DNA from 2 places in the Ectobacillus polymachus genome. Region 2 is predicted to be linked to the other one. Evidence: predicted binding sites of a transcription regulator. Region 2 holds the regulator's gene; the other holds the start of a gene.
What was found. The regulator Rex, encoded in region 2, represses fermentation and respiration genes when NADH is low (regulators of the CRP and FNR family bind a similar motif). The targets are predictions, from matches to a motif close to TTGTGAAATATTTCACAA.
Positions count from the first base shown of each region.

Region 1: the regulator Rex is predicted to act here: its motif matches at 3,099-3,116, upstream of scfA (six-cysteine ranthipeptide SCIFF).

Region 1 is NZ_JBLREB010000004.1:36,587-45,032, forward strand. It holds gene ACM5BR_RS15335 (polysaccharide deacetylase family protein) at 121-1,215, opposite strand; gene scfB (thioether cross-link-forming SCIFF peptide maturase) at 1,400-2,806, opposite strand; gene scfA (six-cysteine ranthipeptide SCIFF) at 2,883-3,032, opposite strand; gene ACM5BR_RS15350 (polysaccharide deacetylase family protein) at 3,258-4,292, opposite strand; gene ACM5BR_RS15355 (polysaccharide deacetylase family protein) at 4,473-5,519, opposite strand; gene rlmD (23S rRNA (uracil(1939)-C(5))-methyltransferase RlmD) at 5,715-7,085, shown strand; gene ACM5BR_RS15365 (Gfo/Idh/MocA family protein) at 7,188-8,105, opposite strand.
Region 2 is NZ_JBLREB010000010.1:20,817-29,262, reverse strand. It holds gene tsaD (tRNA (adenosine(37)-N6)-threonylcarbamoyltransferase complex transferase subunit TsaD) at 1-211, shown strand, start outside; gene ACM5BR_RS18435 (ABC-F family ATP-binding cassette domain-containing protein) at 472-2,397, opposite strand; gene ACM5BR_RS18430 (redox-sensing transcriptional repressor Rex) at 2,681-3,310, shown strand; gene ACM5BR_RS18425 (YdiK family protein) at 3,378-3,587, opposite strand; gene ACM5BR_RS18420 (CPBP family intramembrane glutamic endopeptidase) at 3,589-4,317, opposite strand; gene iscB (RNA-guided endonuclease IscB) at 4,699-5,946, shown strand; gene groES (co-chaperone GroES) at 6,251-6,535, shown strand; gene groL (chaperonin GroEL) at 6,578-8,215, shown strand; gene ACM5BR_RS18400 (L-lactate dehydrogenase) at 8,444-8,446, opposite strand, start outside.

The DNA.
Region 1 (8,446 bases), on a different contig from region 2:
GATTTACAAAAAAGAAGATAGATTGTCAGATTTTTTAATAGTAAAAAAGGGTTCCTTACAAGAGATCCCTACTTTTTTGTAAGTAGGGATTCTATTTATCTAATACATATACTATTCAAATCATGTTTCCTGAATCGCATCGATAAACCGATTCATTGACATAGTAGGTGTAATATAAATTCTCTCCATTAAGTAGTGTTCATTCGGTAAACCTCTTTTAACAAAGTGCCCATCGTTTGTTGTGACGGCAAAATCATAGTACTTTTTCGTATGTTCAATTACTTTATCATTATATACGCCAATAGGATATGCAAGGGAAACAACGGGTTTTCCAGTTATAGACGAAATTTTTTTCGAGGAATCTTCAAGCTCCTGTTCAAGATTCGGTACCTTTGTTAAATAGTCATGGGTCACAGAATGAGATCCCATTGAAATAATACCGGAATCAGACATCAATTTTATATCATTTGCTGATAGGTACCCATCCATATCGATTAATGCGGATATCATATAAATAGTAGCTGCAGGTTGGAACGAATCATCCTTTAGTTTTTTCAACACATTGTATGCATTAAAATTATCCTTCATGCCATCATCAAATGTAATGAAAATAGGTTTATTAACACGGTTTCTTTCATTCCATCGTTCAAATGTTAATAGGGTATAGCTATTGTCTTTTAAGTATTGCATATGCGTTTCAAATTGGGTTGGAGGGACATATAGACTTTTAATACCTACCCCGCGGTATTCATCAATACCATGATACATTAATATAGGAACAGTCTGTTCAAATGTGATTGTTGAACTTACAAGAGGAATATTAGAACCATCTTCCTTTATCCCAACTGTTTCAATCTGGTATTCACCGCGTTTATAGTTAAATGCTTGTATAGAGAAAGGTAAGGCAAAGTTTTTCTCCGTATCTTTAGAAGAGAAGATGTGTGCGCTTTGAGGACCATCTGCGATACGCCAAATCGTATATTGTACTTCTGTTAAGTTGTCTTGGAGGTCTTTCAAATAAAGTGTGGTTTGCTTAGATTTGTCAGTAATGGGATCCCAGGTGATAAGACCTTGTGAACGAGGAACAGATGCTTGGTTCACAGCTGGTGTTGGTATTGCCACTGCGTTGTCTTCTTGTTTCAATCGTTGTTCAGGAGATGAACAGCCGACAGTAATCATAGAAGCAAGTAGGATTACAAGTGCATACTTTATCATCATCTTCATTCCCTTATACGTAATTAGTTCAAATGTACCATAATATTACAAAATAGGGAATGGTTTTTGGGGTTTTCCTTTATAGTATATAATTCTATTCATTGCTTATATAAAAATATGTAAAGGCTGAGCATAAATCAGATTCTCTTCTGACTTATGTCCCAGCCTCTATTTGTATCTATATTTATTTTGCCACAGTTTGTTCGTCTGCTTCCATAGCTTTGATAGATTCAGCTACCTTCACCATCATGGAACATTCGATTCTCTTACGGAAGATGTCACAACTGAAGTCGTAGGTTCCGTTTATGGAGCCGGTTGCGTGCAGCGCGTTGGCAGGGCATCCGCCACTGCAGTAAAGTTTCGCCCAGCAGTCTTGGCATTCTGGCTTCGAGTAGCAGTTGCTCTCTTTGAATTGACATTGCGTCTCTGGTTTTGTGATTCCGTCCCAGATGTTTCCCATGCTGTATTCTTCATCCCCAACGAATTGATGGCAAGGGAAAAGCTCACCCCATGGTGTGACAGCGAGATATTCAGTTCCTGAGCCGCAGCCAGAGATTCTTTTTTGGATGCAAGGACCTTCTGATAGATCTAGCATGTAATGGTAGAAGGTAAAGCCATTGCCGTTTTCCTCGCGCTTTAGCATTTCCTTAGCAAGAATCTCGTACTGGTTGTAAATCTCTGGGAGGTCCTTCTCGGTAAGTGCATATGGCTCCCGTGGATCACAGATGACCGGTTCCATTGAAAGCTTGTCGAAACCAAGATCTGCAATGTGAAAAATGTCATTGGTGAAGTCTACATTGTTATGAGTGTAGGTTCCACGTACATAGTATTCTTTGTCTCCACGCTTTTTGACGAATTCTTGGAACTTCGGAACGATATAATCGTAGCTGCCCTTTCCATTGACCGTTTTGCGAAGTCGGTCATGGACCTCTTTTCTTCCGTCAAGACTCAATACGACATTGTACATTTCCTGATTCAAGAAATCGGTGACCTCATCATTTAACAACATACCATTCGTCGTGAAGGTGAAACGAAACTTCTTTTTATACTCTTTTTCTTTGCTTCTTGCGTAAGCAACAATCTGCTTGACAATCTTCCAGGCCATAAGGGGTTCCCCGCCAAAGAAGTCGACGTCAAGATTTCGGTGATGACCGGAGTTTTCCAATAGGTAATCGATGGCTCTTTGTCCAACCTCATAGCTCATGATTGCTCTGTCTCCGTTGTATTTCCCTTGGCTTGCGAAGCAGTATTCGCATGATAGATTACACGTATGCGCAACATTGAGGCAGAGGGCCTTTACATAAGTCTTACGATTTCTTAAATCAATTGAGAGGTCCTTATATTCATCCTCAGTAAAGAGTTGGCCGTCATTCTTTAATTCCTCGACAGCCGCGATTGTTTCGCGAATGTCTTCCTCAGAGATGTCAGCATCATGTGCGTGCTTTTCCAGCAGCATTGTTACAATTTCTTCTTTTGGTGTATTCTCATAAAGTTCGATGGCTTCATAGGCGAGGTCGTCGACAACATGTACCGATCCACTGTAGGTGTCGAGCACGATGTTGTATCCGTTTAATTTATATTGATGAATCATACTTGATAACAAGCTCCTTTTGTCCAAAAAATTGCCGCCCAGTTGCTTTGCAGCCTGGGCGGTACATTTTCTGTTTCTATCTGTTCATTGTGTTTTCACACTTTTGATTTGCAACTCCGCAAGACGTTTTGCAAGCGGATTGGCAAGATGTTTGGCATGCGCCGCATCCACCATGTTTTTTAGTATCCATTAGTTTACGAGTGCTTAGTGTTACGATTCTTTTCATCATGCGCGGCCCCTTTTGAAATAGTTTTTAAGTTAAGTAATGTAAAAACATTCACAATGATAGATATTGTGAAACTTTTCACAATGTTTCCAATGATAATTTTAACAACACCTCGGGTTCCCGTCAATCATTCCGAATGTCTTATTACTGCGGTTTGAATTATATATAGTAAAAGCGTGTTTTGATCCATTATTTTTCAAAACACGCTCTTTTACTTATTAGAGGCTAGCTAGAATGATCAGTTTGAGGTTTTAACATTTTGGCAAATTGCTCCAGTGTTGTTTTGTACTGTACATATTGCCGTGGCATTTTTAGATATTCGTTTGGAGTTCCCTTTTCAATAAATAGTCCTTGATGGACAGTTACAGCGAATTGATAATATTTTTTTGTTTCTTGCACGACTTCTTCATTATAATTGCCGTATGGATAGGCAAAGGCAAAGACAGGCTTTCCTGTTATGGCTTCTAGTACATCTTTCGCCTTTCCTAATTGATATTGGTAATTTGTAATCTCTCGTAAATCTGGATGCGTCATCGTATGGGATTGAATCGAGAAAAATCCAGATTGAGACATGTCCCGTAATTGTTCAGCTGTTAGTCGATGATGTCTTCCTACGTAGCCGGCTACTACAAAAATTGTACCAACAGGTTGAAATTCTGCACTTTTCATCTTTTTAAAAATATTCCAGGCATTTATATTATTCTCATAGCCATCATCAAGAGTAATAAAAACGGGATTATTTACGGTATTTACTTCATTCCAGCGTTCAAATGTTAACGGTGTATAGTTATGTTCTTTTAAATATCTAACTTGTGCTTCAAAGTTTTCTGGTGAAACATACAATTCCTCTAAGCCACTCCCCTTAAATTCAGCAATAGAATGATACATTAAAATAGGAACGTACTGCTGAAAAGTGACTTGTGTTTTTGCAATTGTGTCAGTAGGCTTGCCATTCTTTAGTCGCAATGCTTCTATTTCATATTGACCACGACTCGATTCGAATTGCTTCGTATCTAGCGTAAAGGAAAAGTTAGATTGTTTGTCAGCAGATGTAAAGGTTTTTATATGTTCAGGTCCATCAGCTGTGCGCCAAATACGATACATTACTTCATTTGTATTCGAAGGAGCTTGTTTGATGGAGAGGGTAACAGAAGTTGCTTCAGCTGAAATGGGATCATGCACAATTTCGGCTTTTGGTGAAGCAAATGTAACAGAAGACATCAGTAAAACAAGCGTTGTATATATAATTGCAGCACGCATACTATCCCTTCTTTCTTAAACATAATGTTATTGTTCCACATTTTCGAAATTTCTTGCATTCTACCTACACATGAATAGAAAAATAAGAACAAGATAAGTTACGATGAACGCTGGAAACACGAGAGAAGAGGGATGTCATGCGTATAAATGAGATATCAATATCGGCTATAATACGAAGTCTTACTTTTCCTTCACAAGTGAGGCAAATTGATCGATTGTTGTACTGTTATGAATACGAACTCGCTGCATGAGAAGAAGTTCATTCGGAGTTCCATGCTCTTCAAATTGTCCTGGTTTTGTCGTTGTGGCAAATTTATAATATTTCTTCGCCTCTTCCACTACACTGTCGTTCACATGCCCAAATGGATAAGAAATTGCGATAACTGGTTTTCCTGTAATGGATTCGATTTTTTCCTTTGAATCTTTAAGTTCTACTTTGCAATTAGAAAGCGTTGGAAGATCAGCGTGAGAAAGCGTGTGAGATTGTATAGAGAAAAGCCCGGAGTTTACCATTTCTTTTAAGTCTTCATGTGATAGCCAAGAAGGTCCGGTAGCGTTGGCGATAACATAAGCGGTTGCTTTCGGATTAAAGGAGGTATCCTTTATTTTTTTTAGAATAGAAAACGCGTGTATATTGTTTTTCATACCGTCATCAAATGTGAGAAAAATAGGCTTATTCACTTCATATCGTTTTTCCCACTGTTCAAATGTTAATAGGGTATACCCATTTTCTTTTAAATATTGCATTTGTTTTTCAAATGCTGCTGGGGTCACAAATAAGTCTTTTATCCCTAAGCCGTGATATTCATCAATTGCATGGTACATAACAATTGGAATGGGATGCAAAAACGTAAATCTATCTTCTCCAAACAGGATGGCAGTTCCATCTTGTTTTATACCATAAGCTTCTATACTGTATTCTCCACGCTTATTCATAAATTTCTTTGTGTCCAATACAATTGAGAAATGATTATGTATATCCGAAGAAGAGAAGGACTTCCTACTGCTTCTTCCATCAGCAGTTCGCCATATATAATAGAGGATCTCCTTCCAATCTCCTGTATTATTTTTTATATAAATAGCGGTAGAGGTTGAGTCATATGGAACAGAATCATATGCAATTCTATTTATGGAAAGATCGCCTGGATATACGTGCGCGGCAGTAACAGTTATGCTGTTCCAGAGCATACTAAGTAGAGAAGTGAGGATAATAAAGGCTATTTTCATTCCTATTTGGTCATCTCCTAGTTGGAATATTTGGTGTAATTTCTATAAGAAGTTTTTACATAAAGGATCTGAATGTAATGTTATTGTTCCATATTTATATATTTTCTTGCATTCTCCTTATCATTCTGCAATAGAAAAACAAAGACCAGATATGTTACAATGATACGCAGCAAATTCGAAAGAAGAGGGAACGTTATGACACCACCAATTCAAAAGAATGAATATATAGATGTAGTATTTGAAGATATGACACATGAAGGAGCCGGAGTAGCAAAAATCAACGGCTATCCGATTTTCGTACCAAATGGTTTGCCGGGAGAACAGGCAGAGGTAAAAGTGATAAAGGTAAACAAAAACTTTGCGTTCGGTCGGTTAATCGAGCTAAAAACAGAAAGCCCTTATCGGCAGGAGCCGCCATGTCCGGTCTATAAGCAATGCGGCGGCTGCCAAATGCAGCATATGACGTATGAAGGACAATTAAAGATGAAGGAAAAGCAAGTAAGGGACGTCATGCAGCGAATCGGAAAATTAACGAACGTATCCATTCATCCTGTACTTGGCATGGAAGAGCCGTGGAGCTATCGCAACAAAGCACAGGTTCCAATTGGGGAAAGCGAAGCAGGTCTTATTGCTGGTTTTTATAGAAAAGGAACGCATGACATCATCGATATGAACAAATGCTTGATTCAAATGGAACTAAACGATGAACTTGTGCAAGAGGTGAAATCCATTTGTAACCAATTTGGTATACAGGCTTATGATGAAGCATCTCATAAAGGAACTCTTCGTCACGTTATGGCTCGTTACGGCGCAACATCTGGAGAAATCATGATCGTTTTAATCACACGAAAAGCACATCTCCCGCATCGTGATGAAATTATAAACGAGTTAGTAACGAAATTTCCATCAATTAAGTCTATCGTCCAAAATGTAAATGATAAACGTACAAACGTTATTTTTGGAGACAAAACAACCGTGCTTTACGGCTCGGAATATATATATGATCGGATCGGAAACGTTCAATTTGCCATTTCCGCACGATCCTTCTATCAGGTAAATCCAGTCCAAACAAAGGTACTTTATGACAAAGCACTTGAGTATGCGAACTTAACTGGTGAAGAAACAGTTATTGATGCTTACTGCGGCATCGGTACGATTTCCTTATTTTTAGCACAACAAGCAAAGAAGGTTTATGGTGTCGAAATCGTGAAAGAAGCAATCGAAGATGCCAACCGCAATGCTGAGCTAAACGGAATGACGAATGTGGAGTTTGCAGTTGGAGAAGCAGAGAAGGTTATTCCTAATTGGTATAAGCAAGGTATTTCAGCTGATGTTATCGTTGTGGACCCGCCGCGTAAAGGCTGTGGTCAAGAGCTTTTGGATACGATTATTGCAATGAAACCGAAGCGTGTGGTGTATGTATCTTGTAATCCTGGAACGTTAGCGAGAGATTTGCGGATATTGGAAGACGGCGGGTTTGAGACGAAGGAGATTCAGCCGGTGGATATGTTCCCGCAGACGATGCATGTGGAGTGCTGTGCGTTGATAGAGAGAATCGAAGAATAAGCCAGATGGATCCGAGCATCGGTAAAAGATGTTCGGGTTTCCATCTGCCACTTTTAGAATATATTCTTTACCTTGAGTAAGAATTTGTCTCTATAAATATCATTAGGATTGATCTATAATGGCGCTCACTAACTTTTGGCTCTTTAATCCTTCTAAACCGTCAACAATTGGAGCAGTATCTCCCAGTATGGAAAAAATAAAATGATTAATTGCCCCCTCGAAACCTTTTTCTTTAAGGATTGTTTCCCATGAACCGGTTTCTGTTATTTTTAATTCGCCATTTTCTTCAACTTCAAATGTATGAAGGTTTTTCACCCTGATAACTTTTCCCATATTCACTATTTCCAAAAGCTCTGATCCTGTACCTGCATTTCGGTGAAATCCTGTGAATATCTGCATTCCATTTTGCACTTGAAAACTATGATGAGAATATACTAAATTGTTATTTTCATTTTGTTGTATATGCCCACCTGTTAAGGTAATTTGATCTTCACTGATCCATCTTGCTAAATCAATAAGGTGGATATAACTGTCCAAAAGTGAATCTGCATAAAAACTATTATTAATATTATTTTTCCTGTACTTATCTATCCTGACCCAAGCAATGTCATGACATGCATCCTTTGCTTTTACATACATAGGTGCAAATCTTCTATTAAAGCCAACCATTAACTTTCTTTTATACTTTTGACTTAAATCCACTAAAATTTCAGCTTGTTCCACTGTTTCTGCAAGAGGTTTGTCAACATAGACATCTTTTCCTCTAGACAAAATATAACGTACAATCTCAAAGTGTGATGAAGTTGAACTATGAACAAATAAAGCATCACAATGGTCACACAAGTTTTCTAAACTTTGAAAGGGATTGATTCTATACTGAGAACAGATAGACTCCCTTTTTTTGGCATTTTGGGTGTATGCTCCAGACAGTGTCCAATTTTCCTCTTTTGAAAGAATAGGTAAATAAGCCTTCTGTGCGATATTTCCTAATCCTACAATGCCAATCCTCAATTTTTTCATGCCTTATTCCTCCAAAAAAACAAATAGTAAATTCATAATAATGGGTTCAAAAGGGCAACTCCCGCAGCACCTGATTCACGGTGATGACCCGGAAGTACTTGCGTCATTATATCTAAAGCTTATTCCTTCCATTCTATACTCTTTAGATAGTATCATTTGCAATATATAGTTGTCTATACCATCCTTTTGCTGGTAAAAAAGGCTTATCTTAAATGTTTGCGGAATAACGAATTTACCAAAAAAATTACATTTGACATCTACGATAATTCAATGATATTATGCGTTTTGGTCAGCCGGATTTATTAACACTTTCCTAAATCAGCTAATGGTTTGTCAATATT
Region 2 (8,446 bases):
AGCTGGCGGAGTTGCTGCAAATAAAGGATTACGTCATGCGCTAGAGCAAGCCTTTCAAAACCAGGATCAAGTGGAACTCATCATTCCTCCATTGTCTTTATGCACAGACAATGCAGCTATGATAGGTGCTGCAGGAACGATTCTGTTTCAAAAAGGAAAACGGTCGACGTTAGCGTTAAATGCTAATCCGGGATTGCCGATTGAAAAATAATATCCACAGTTTGAATTATGATTTGTGAATAAAGTAGTGAAAAACTTGTGATTAACTGCTGTGTATTTGTGTATATGTTTGTGGATAACTGTGGGTAAGCCTGTGCTTAATGTGTATAACTTAGTATGGATCGCAGAATATCAACATACATATGTGTATATACCTGTGGATAGTGTGTAAAAAAGAGGAGAAGCTCTCGCATCTACTCTTTTTCGTTAGTTTTTATATTCATATATCCACAGGTGGATACATTTCGCTCATTAGCTTTGTAATTCTTCCCATTCTTCCATAAGTGATTCAAGCTTGGATTCTGCAGTTTCTTTTTCCTTATGGATGCTTTGCACCTTTTCATAGTCCTGGAACACTTCAGGTAAGCAAAGCTCCTCTTCAAATGCTGCAATCTGTTCCTCTAACTGCATAATGCTTTCTTCTATTTCCTCAAGCTTTCGCGTGAGCTTGCGATTTTGTTTTTTTCGCTCTTTATCCTCTTCATAGTTCCGTTTTTCAGCTGCTATATTAGGGGTAGGTATTTGTTTCGTTTCCTCCTCTTTCAGCTGAGCAATTTCAAGCGTTTCCGCTTTTTTCTCTATATAGTAATCATAGTCACCAAGATACTCTATTGTCCCATCCTTGGATAACTCAATAACCTTTGATGCAACTCTATTAATAAAATATCGGTCATGGGAGACGAATAAAATGGTTCCAGGGAAATCAATCAAGGCATTTTCGAGTATTTCTTTGCTATTTATATCTAAGTGGTTAGTAGGCTCGTCTAAAATTAATACATTGCATTTTTGCATCATCAGTTTTGCAAGGGCTAGACGCGCCTTCTCACCACCGCTTAAGGAAGAGACAATTTTTAACACATCATCCCCAGAGAATAGGAAATTTCCGAGTACGGTACGTATTTCCTTTTCAGGCTGTAAGGGGTACTCATCCCAAAGCTCGTCTAATACACGTTTGGAGGAGGTTAAAATGGCCTGCTGTTGATCGTAATAGCCAATCGTAACGTTAGAACCAAATGAAATGGTACCTTGAAGCACATCTAATTGATTTACCATCGTCTTTAATAAAGTTGATTTGCCGATTCCATTTGGACCGACGAGTGCAATGCTGTCACCGCGAGTAATATACATATTCACATGTTCGATGATAGGAGTTCCCTTGTATCCGACAGCAGCATCTTTTACATGGAGTACATCGTTACCGCTTTGGCGTTCGATTTCAAAATGAAAGGAGGCTGATTTATCATCATCAAGTGGTTTGGTCATAAGCTCCATACGCTCTAATTGCTTACGACGGCTTTGTGCACGCTTCGTTGTCGATGCTCTTGCGATATTACGCTGAACAAAATCCTGCAGCTTGGCTACTTCATCCTGCTGCTTTTCATATCGCTTCATTTCTTGCTCATACCAATCTGCTTTTCTTTCTAGATATTTACTGTAGTTCCCTGTGAAACGTTTGCTATGCGTATTAGATATTTCATATACCTGCGTCACAATACGATCTAAAAAGTAGCGGTCATGGGAAACAATTAGAATGGCGCCAGAGTAGCCTTGTAAATATTGTTCTAGCCATGTAAGGGTTTCAATGTCTAGATGGTTCGTAGGTTCATCTAGAATCAGTAGATCAGGTTTGGTTAGTAACAGTTTTCCTAATGCGAGTCGTGTTTTCTGGCCGCCGCTTAGCATAGAAATTTGCATGGTATGTGTTTCTACAGGAAATCCTAAGCCAGTGAGTACAGAACGAATATCTGCTTCATATTGATATCCACCTAGATCGCTAAAGAGCTGCTGAAGACGATCATATTCTCCTAGAAGCTTTTCATACTGTTCCGGATTGGTAAATATCTCTTCCTTGCCCATTTCCTGTTCCATCTTGCGCAGCTCGTTCTCCATGTCTTGTAGCTTGCGAAAGACTGTGAGCATCTCTTCACCAATTGTTAAGGAAGTTTCTAAGCCCGTATTTTGTGCTAGATAACCAATGGATACGTCTTTAGGCTTAATAATCTCCCCTGCTTCATAAGACATTTCCCCTGCAATAATTTTTAGTAACGTTGATTTTCCGGCTCCGTTACGTCCAACAAGTGCAACACGATCGCGTGTTTGGACTTCTAATTTTATATTGGATAAAATGACATCCGCTCCAAAAAGCTTCGTCAATCCATTTACTTGTAATAAAATCAATGTGTTTCACCTCAAATTAGTTTGTCTACTATATAATTATAAAAAACTAATGTTTTTCAACATCATGTAAAATGTTGTATAGTTTATTTAGGAGAATCTATCTCTATTATACAAGGAAAGCTTTACACCAATAAACTTTCAACTTATATTCTGTGTGTAAAAGGTGAATTTTTCTAGGTTGGAGGTTTTCCTATTAGATGTGAAGCCAACCATTATTATACGTTCACATGCCTTATATAGCCGTCACAGCATGATAAACAAAAATAGGAGAGAGGGGGATATGATGGATCAGCCTAAAATTCCGCAGGCAACTGCGAAACGACTGCCTTTGTATTATCGTTTTATTAAAAACCTATCGCTCTCAGGAAAGCAACGGGTTTCCTCAGCCGAGCTTAGCGAAGCGGTAAAAGTTGATTCTGCTACGATTCGCAGAGATTTTTCTTACTTCGGTGCATTAGGTAAAAAAGGGTACGGTTACAATGTAAACTATCTATTATCATTTTTCAGCCAAACACTTGACCAAGATGATTTAACTCAAGTAGCGTTAATTGGAGTTGGAAATTTAGGAACCGCTTTCTTAAATTACAATTTCTTGAAAAATAATAACACGAAAATTGCAATGGCTTTTGACGTAGATGAGAAGAAAGTTGGAACCATTATTGGAGAAGTGCCTGTCTATCATTTAGATGACCTAGAACAAAGAATGACAGAGGATGTTAAAGTAGCCATTTTAACGGTACCTGCAACGGTTGCACAGTCTGTTGCTGATCGATTATCAAAAACGAGCATAGAAGGAATTCTAAATTTTACACCTGCCCGCATCAACGTACAGGATCATATTCGCATTCATCATATTGATTTATCCGTTGAACTTCAGACGCTCGTTTATTTTCTAAAGCATTATCCGAAATAATAAGTTTTACATAATAATAAGGAAATATAAAATGGACCGCATAGCGGTCCATTTTTTGTAAGAGTCTTTACTTTTTTTGCTTCGGATTTCTCGTCGCCTGCCACTTTAGAAAAATTAGGCGAATGGCAAGACCAAAATCAAAGGTAGCCATAATGATTAGTAATAGTGTGTATACATTCCATATTGTCGTTTCTACGCTTGTTATCGCTAAATAGGTAAAAATGCCGCCGAACAGAAGGTAGATTATCGCCATAAATATATTAGAATTTCTAAGCATCTCAAAAGCCTCCAATAATTGTGTGCAAGGTTTCGGCCTGCTTCATCATTTTATCTAAGTAATCGTGTAGTCCAATGTTGATAAGAATAACAATGGTATTCATCATAACATGGGCGAAGATAGGAACAATAATTCGTCTCGTGTGTATGTATAAAAAGGAAAATACGAAACCCATGGATGTATAAACCAATAGGTGGCTAAAGTCGAAATGAACCGTTGCAAATATGAGTGAGCTGATAATGGCAGCCACAAAAAAATGAAAGTGCTTATAAAGGGAACCAAATAAAATTTTTCGAAATACGATTTCTTCCATAATCGGTCCGAAAATGGATGTAACGAGAATGAACAAAGGGCTAACCTTGGCAATATCTACGAGCCGCTGTGTATTTTCTGAACCAGGATTAATGCCAAATATTCGCATTTCGATATTTGCTGCAATGGTTTGTGCAAATAGAGCAAGGAAAATACCTGCAAACATCCATAGGATTGTGTAACCGATTCCCATCTTATTGCGGGCAAGCGGATCATCATCGTGTCGAAGTAATAGCAGGATGATGATAAGAGCTGTAACAAAGCTGATAATCGCCCAATGCGCAGAAGCCATCTCAATTTGCACACTTCTGCTATATGTATGATACCATCCAGTCCTTAATAAAAGAGGAATGCCAAGTAAACTGGAAATCTGCATAACAATATATGTAATAATAATCCACCAATACTTTTGATTCAATTTTACTTTCTCCGTTTCCGTATAAATTTACGTTAATAAAAAAGGAAATTCACGTTTTAAAGAGAAAAGAACTAATTGGGTGCTCGAAACAATGGGAGTTTCACTTTATTGTATCATACAATTGTCAACTATCCACCACTTAAACGCTATCGCGTTTTGAAGTGGGGGCTTGAAAAAGTCCTAGTTGTCTAGCCTCAGTCTTTCGTGGGCTCCGTTCGTAGGTTGCATACCCAAGAATGATTCCCTAGTTCTTGGCTCTATGGTGGCCCTGTAACAGTTCTGATTGGGAAGGAACGGTCAACCACATGCCTTCTTGCAGGAGAAGTTGCTAACACCTACAAACATTGGCGAAGGGAAACAAACTCTTAGGAGGGACAAAACATGCGTGTATTTGTCAAGAATGTAAGGGGAGAACCGCTCATGCCTTGCAGTCATCGCAAGGCGCGGCTTCTTCTCAAACAAGGAAAAGCAAACATTGTGAAGTACACACCATTTACCATTCAACTGCTATCTGCGACAGGTGAAACGGTGCAACCTGTCACAATCGGCGTGGACAGCGGCGCAAAGCATATCGGCATTGCGATTACCACGGAAGACAAAGTACTAACAAAAGGAACCATTGAGCTACGTCAGGATGTCAAAGAAAATCTCACACTAAGAGCTACATTACGCAGAAGTAGAAGACAACGAAAAACAAGATATCGCAAAGCACGTTTTCTCAATCGGAAAAAGAAAGAAGGATGGTTACCACCATCGATTCAAAGCAGAGTGGATAACCAAATTCATTGGATTGAAACATTCAAATCACTGTTACCTTCCCCAAAAGTGATTGTTGAAGTGGGAAAGTTTGATGCACAAAAGCTAAAAAATCCCGATATACAAGGAACAGAATACCAACAAGGGGATACTTTTGGCTTTTGGAATACGAGATATTATGTATTCGCAAGAGACCATTACACTTGTCAAATTTGTAAGAAAAAAGGTGGTATTTTGCATACGCATCATATCATGGAACGGTGTATAGGTGGTTCGAATAGGGCAGATAATCTTGTAACCGTGCATGATGAATGTCATCAAAAATTTCATCAAGGAAAAATCAAACACAGTTTCAAGAAACCAAAACATTATAAAGAGACTGCCTTTATGAATATATTGCGCCTCCAAATCATGAATCGTTTAGATTGTGACATGACGTATGGCAGTTACACCACACCAAAGAGAAAAGAACTTGGATTAGCCAAAACACATGCAAATGATGCCATTGCGATAACAAATCCGAAACAACTACAAGAATATGATCAAAGTCGTGAATTTCGCATCAAGCAGTTTAGAAAGAAAAAACGCTCCCTGCATGAAGCAACCGCTAGAAAAGGGAGAAAAACAAAGAATACAAGCGCAAAACGGAACAAGAAAAATACACCCTATATAGATGGAATCTATTTAGGGGATAAAGTAAAGATATTTGGACAAGTAGGATTTGTAACAGGATTTACAGGAAAAATGGGATACGTACAAGATATACATGGACAATATATACAAAATCCTTCTAAATCTTATAAGCAAGTGAAGATGTCAGATGTGAAACGTATCCACCATACGAACAATTGGCAGTTCTTACAAATTAGTTAGGCTATGCCTAACCGAAATTCATCCCACCTTATCACTGGGCTCTTGCCCGTCATGCGCTTGAAGATGGGGATGAATTTCGGAAATACGTTAAAAGAATGACGAAAAGAATGTTTTCAGTAGAAGTGGTAATACTGTTTCAGTGTAGGCTTAAATGAATGGAAGTATGTACCAAAAATTTTAGAAAATTTAAGGTTTTATACTTGCAAAAGAAAAAGAGATTCATTATTATAAAAGGTGTGTTAGCACTCGAATGCACTGAGTGCTAACAATAAAATTTACATATGAATTGAGGAGGTTATTTTTCATGCTAAAGCCATTAGGTGATCGCGTAGTAATTGAACTTGTTGAAGCAGAAGAAAAAACTGCTAGTGGTATCGTATTACCAGACTCTGCAAAAGAAAAGCCATCAGAAGGCAAGGTTAAAGCAGTTGGATCAGGTCGAGTGCTTGACAATGGTGAGCGTGTAGCTTTGGAAGTAGCTGTAGGTGATCGTATTATCTTCTCAAAATACAGTGGTACAGAAGTAAAATACGAAGGTGCAGAATACTTAATTTTACGTGAAAGTGACATTTTAGCTATTATCGGTTAATTTATACATCTTATTTTCGAAAAAATAGGGAGGTACGTAAAAATGGCAAAAGATCTTAAGTTTAGTGAAGACGCACGTCGTGCAATGCTTCGCGGAGTAGATACTCTTACAAATGCAGTGAAAGTTACGCTTGGACCAAAAGGTCGTAACGTTGTATTAGAAAAGAAATTCGGTTCTCCTCTAATTACAAACGACGGTGTGACAATTGCAAAGGAAATCGAATTAGAAGATGCATTCGAAAACATGGGTGCTAAGCTTGTTGCTGAAGTTGCTAGCAAAACAAACGATGTAGCTGGTGACGGAACAACAACTGCAACAGTTCTTGCACAAGCGATGATTCGTGAAGGCTTAAAGAACGTTACAGCTGGCGCAAACCCTATGGGCATTCGCAAAGGGATTGAAAAAGCAGTTGCAACTGCAATTGAAGAATTAAAAGTAATCTCTAAACCAATCGAAGGCAAAGCTTCTATCGCACAAGTAGCAGCTATTTCTTCTGCTGATGCAGAAGTAGGTGAATTGATTGCCGAAGCTATGGAACGCGTAGGAAACGACGGCGTTATCACACTTGAAGAATCTAAAGGCTTTACAACTGAGCTTGATGTAGTGGAAGGTATGCAATTCGATCGCGGTTATGCATCTCCTTACATGATTACAGATTCTGATAAAATGGAAGCTGTTCTTGACAATGCGTACATCCTTATTACAGATAAAAAGGTATCTAACATTCAAGAAATTCTTCCTGTTCTTGAACAAGTAGTACAACAAGGTCGTCCTCTATTAATCATCGCTGAAGATGTAGAAGGCGAAGCATTAGCTACACTTGTTGTAAACAAACTTCGTGGTACATTCAATGTTGTTGCTGTTAAGGCTCCTGGCTTTGGCGATCGTCGTAAAGCAATGCTAGAAGATATCGCTATTTTAACTGGCGGCGAAGTAATCACAGAAGAACTAGGACGCGACTTGAAATCTGCAACTGTTGAATCTCTAGGTAAAGCTGCGAAAATTGTGGTAACAAAAGAAAACACAACAATCGTAGAAGGTGCAGGAAGCTCTGATCAAATCAATGCTCGTATCGGCCAAATTCGCGCTCAATTAGAAGAAACAACTTCTGAATTCGACCGTGAAAAATTACAAGAACGCCTTGCAAAATTAGCTGGCGGCGTAGCAGTAATTAAAGTAGGTGCTGCTACTGAAACAGAATTAAAAGAACGCAAACTTCGCATTGAAGATGCATTAAACTCTACTCGTGCTGCAGTGGAAGAAGGTATTGTAGCCGGTGGTGGTACTGCATTAATGAATATCTATGGTAAAGTAGCTTCTATCGATGCAGCTGGCGACGAAGCAACAGGCGTAAACATCGTTCTTCGTGCATTAGAAGAACCAGTACGTCAAATCGCTATTAACGCTGGCCTAGAAGGCTCTGTAGTCGTTGAACACTTGAAAAACGAAGCAGTAGGCAGAGGCTTTAATGCTGCTACTGGCGAATGGGTTAACATGTTAGAAGCTGGTATCGTGGATCCTACTAAGGTTACTCGTTCCGCTCTTCAAAACGCAGCATCTGTTGCAGCAATGTTCTTAACAACTGAAGCTGTAGTTGCTGACAAGCCAGAACCAGCTGGCGCTGGAATGCCTGACATGTCCGGAATGGGCGGCATGGGTGGAATGGGCGGCATGATGTAATAATGCCCTCAAAGCCTTGATATAAAAGGTTTTTTGAGTGAAATGCTAACATCGAGGATTTTAACGGAGGCTTCTCATAAGTTGAGCAAACTTGTGGGAAGCTTCTTTTTTCATTTCTTGCGTTACGTGGAGATAAACATTTATGATGAAAGAAGTTAAATAAAAGACGAACAGTACCAAACCTGTTCGTCTAAAAAGAAATGTAAGTTGTAAACATTAACCTAGAATTTA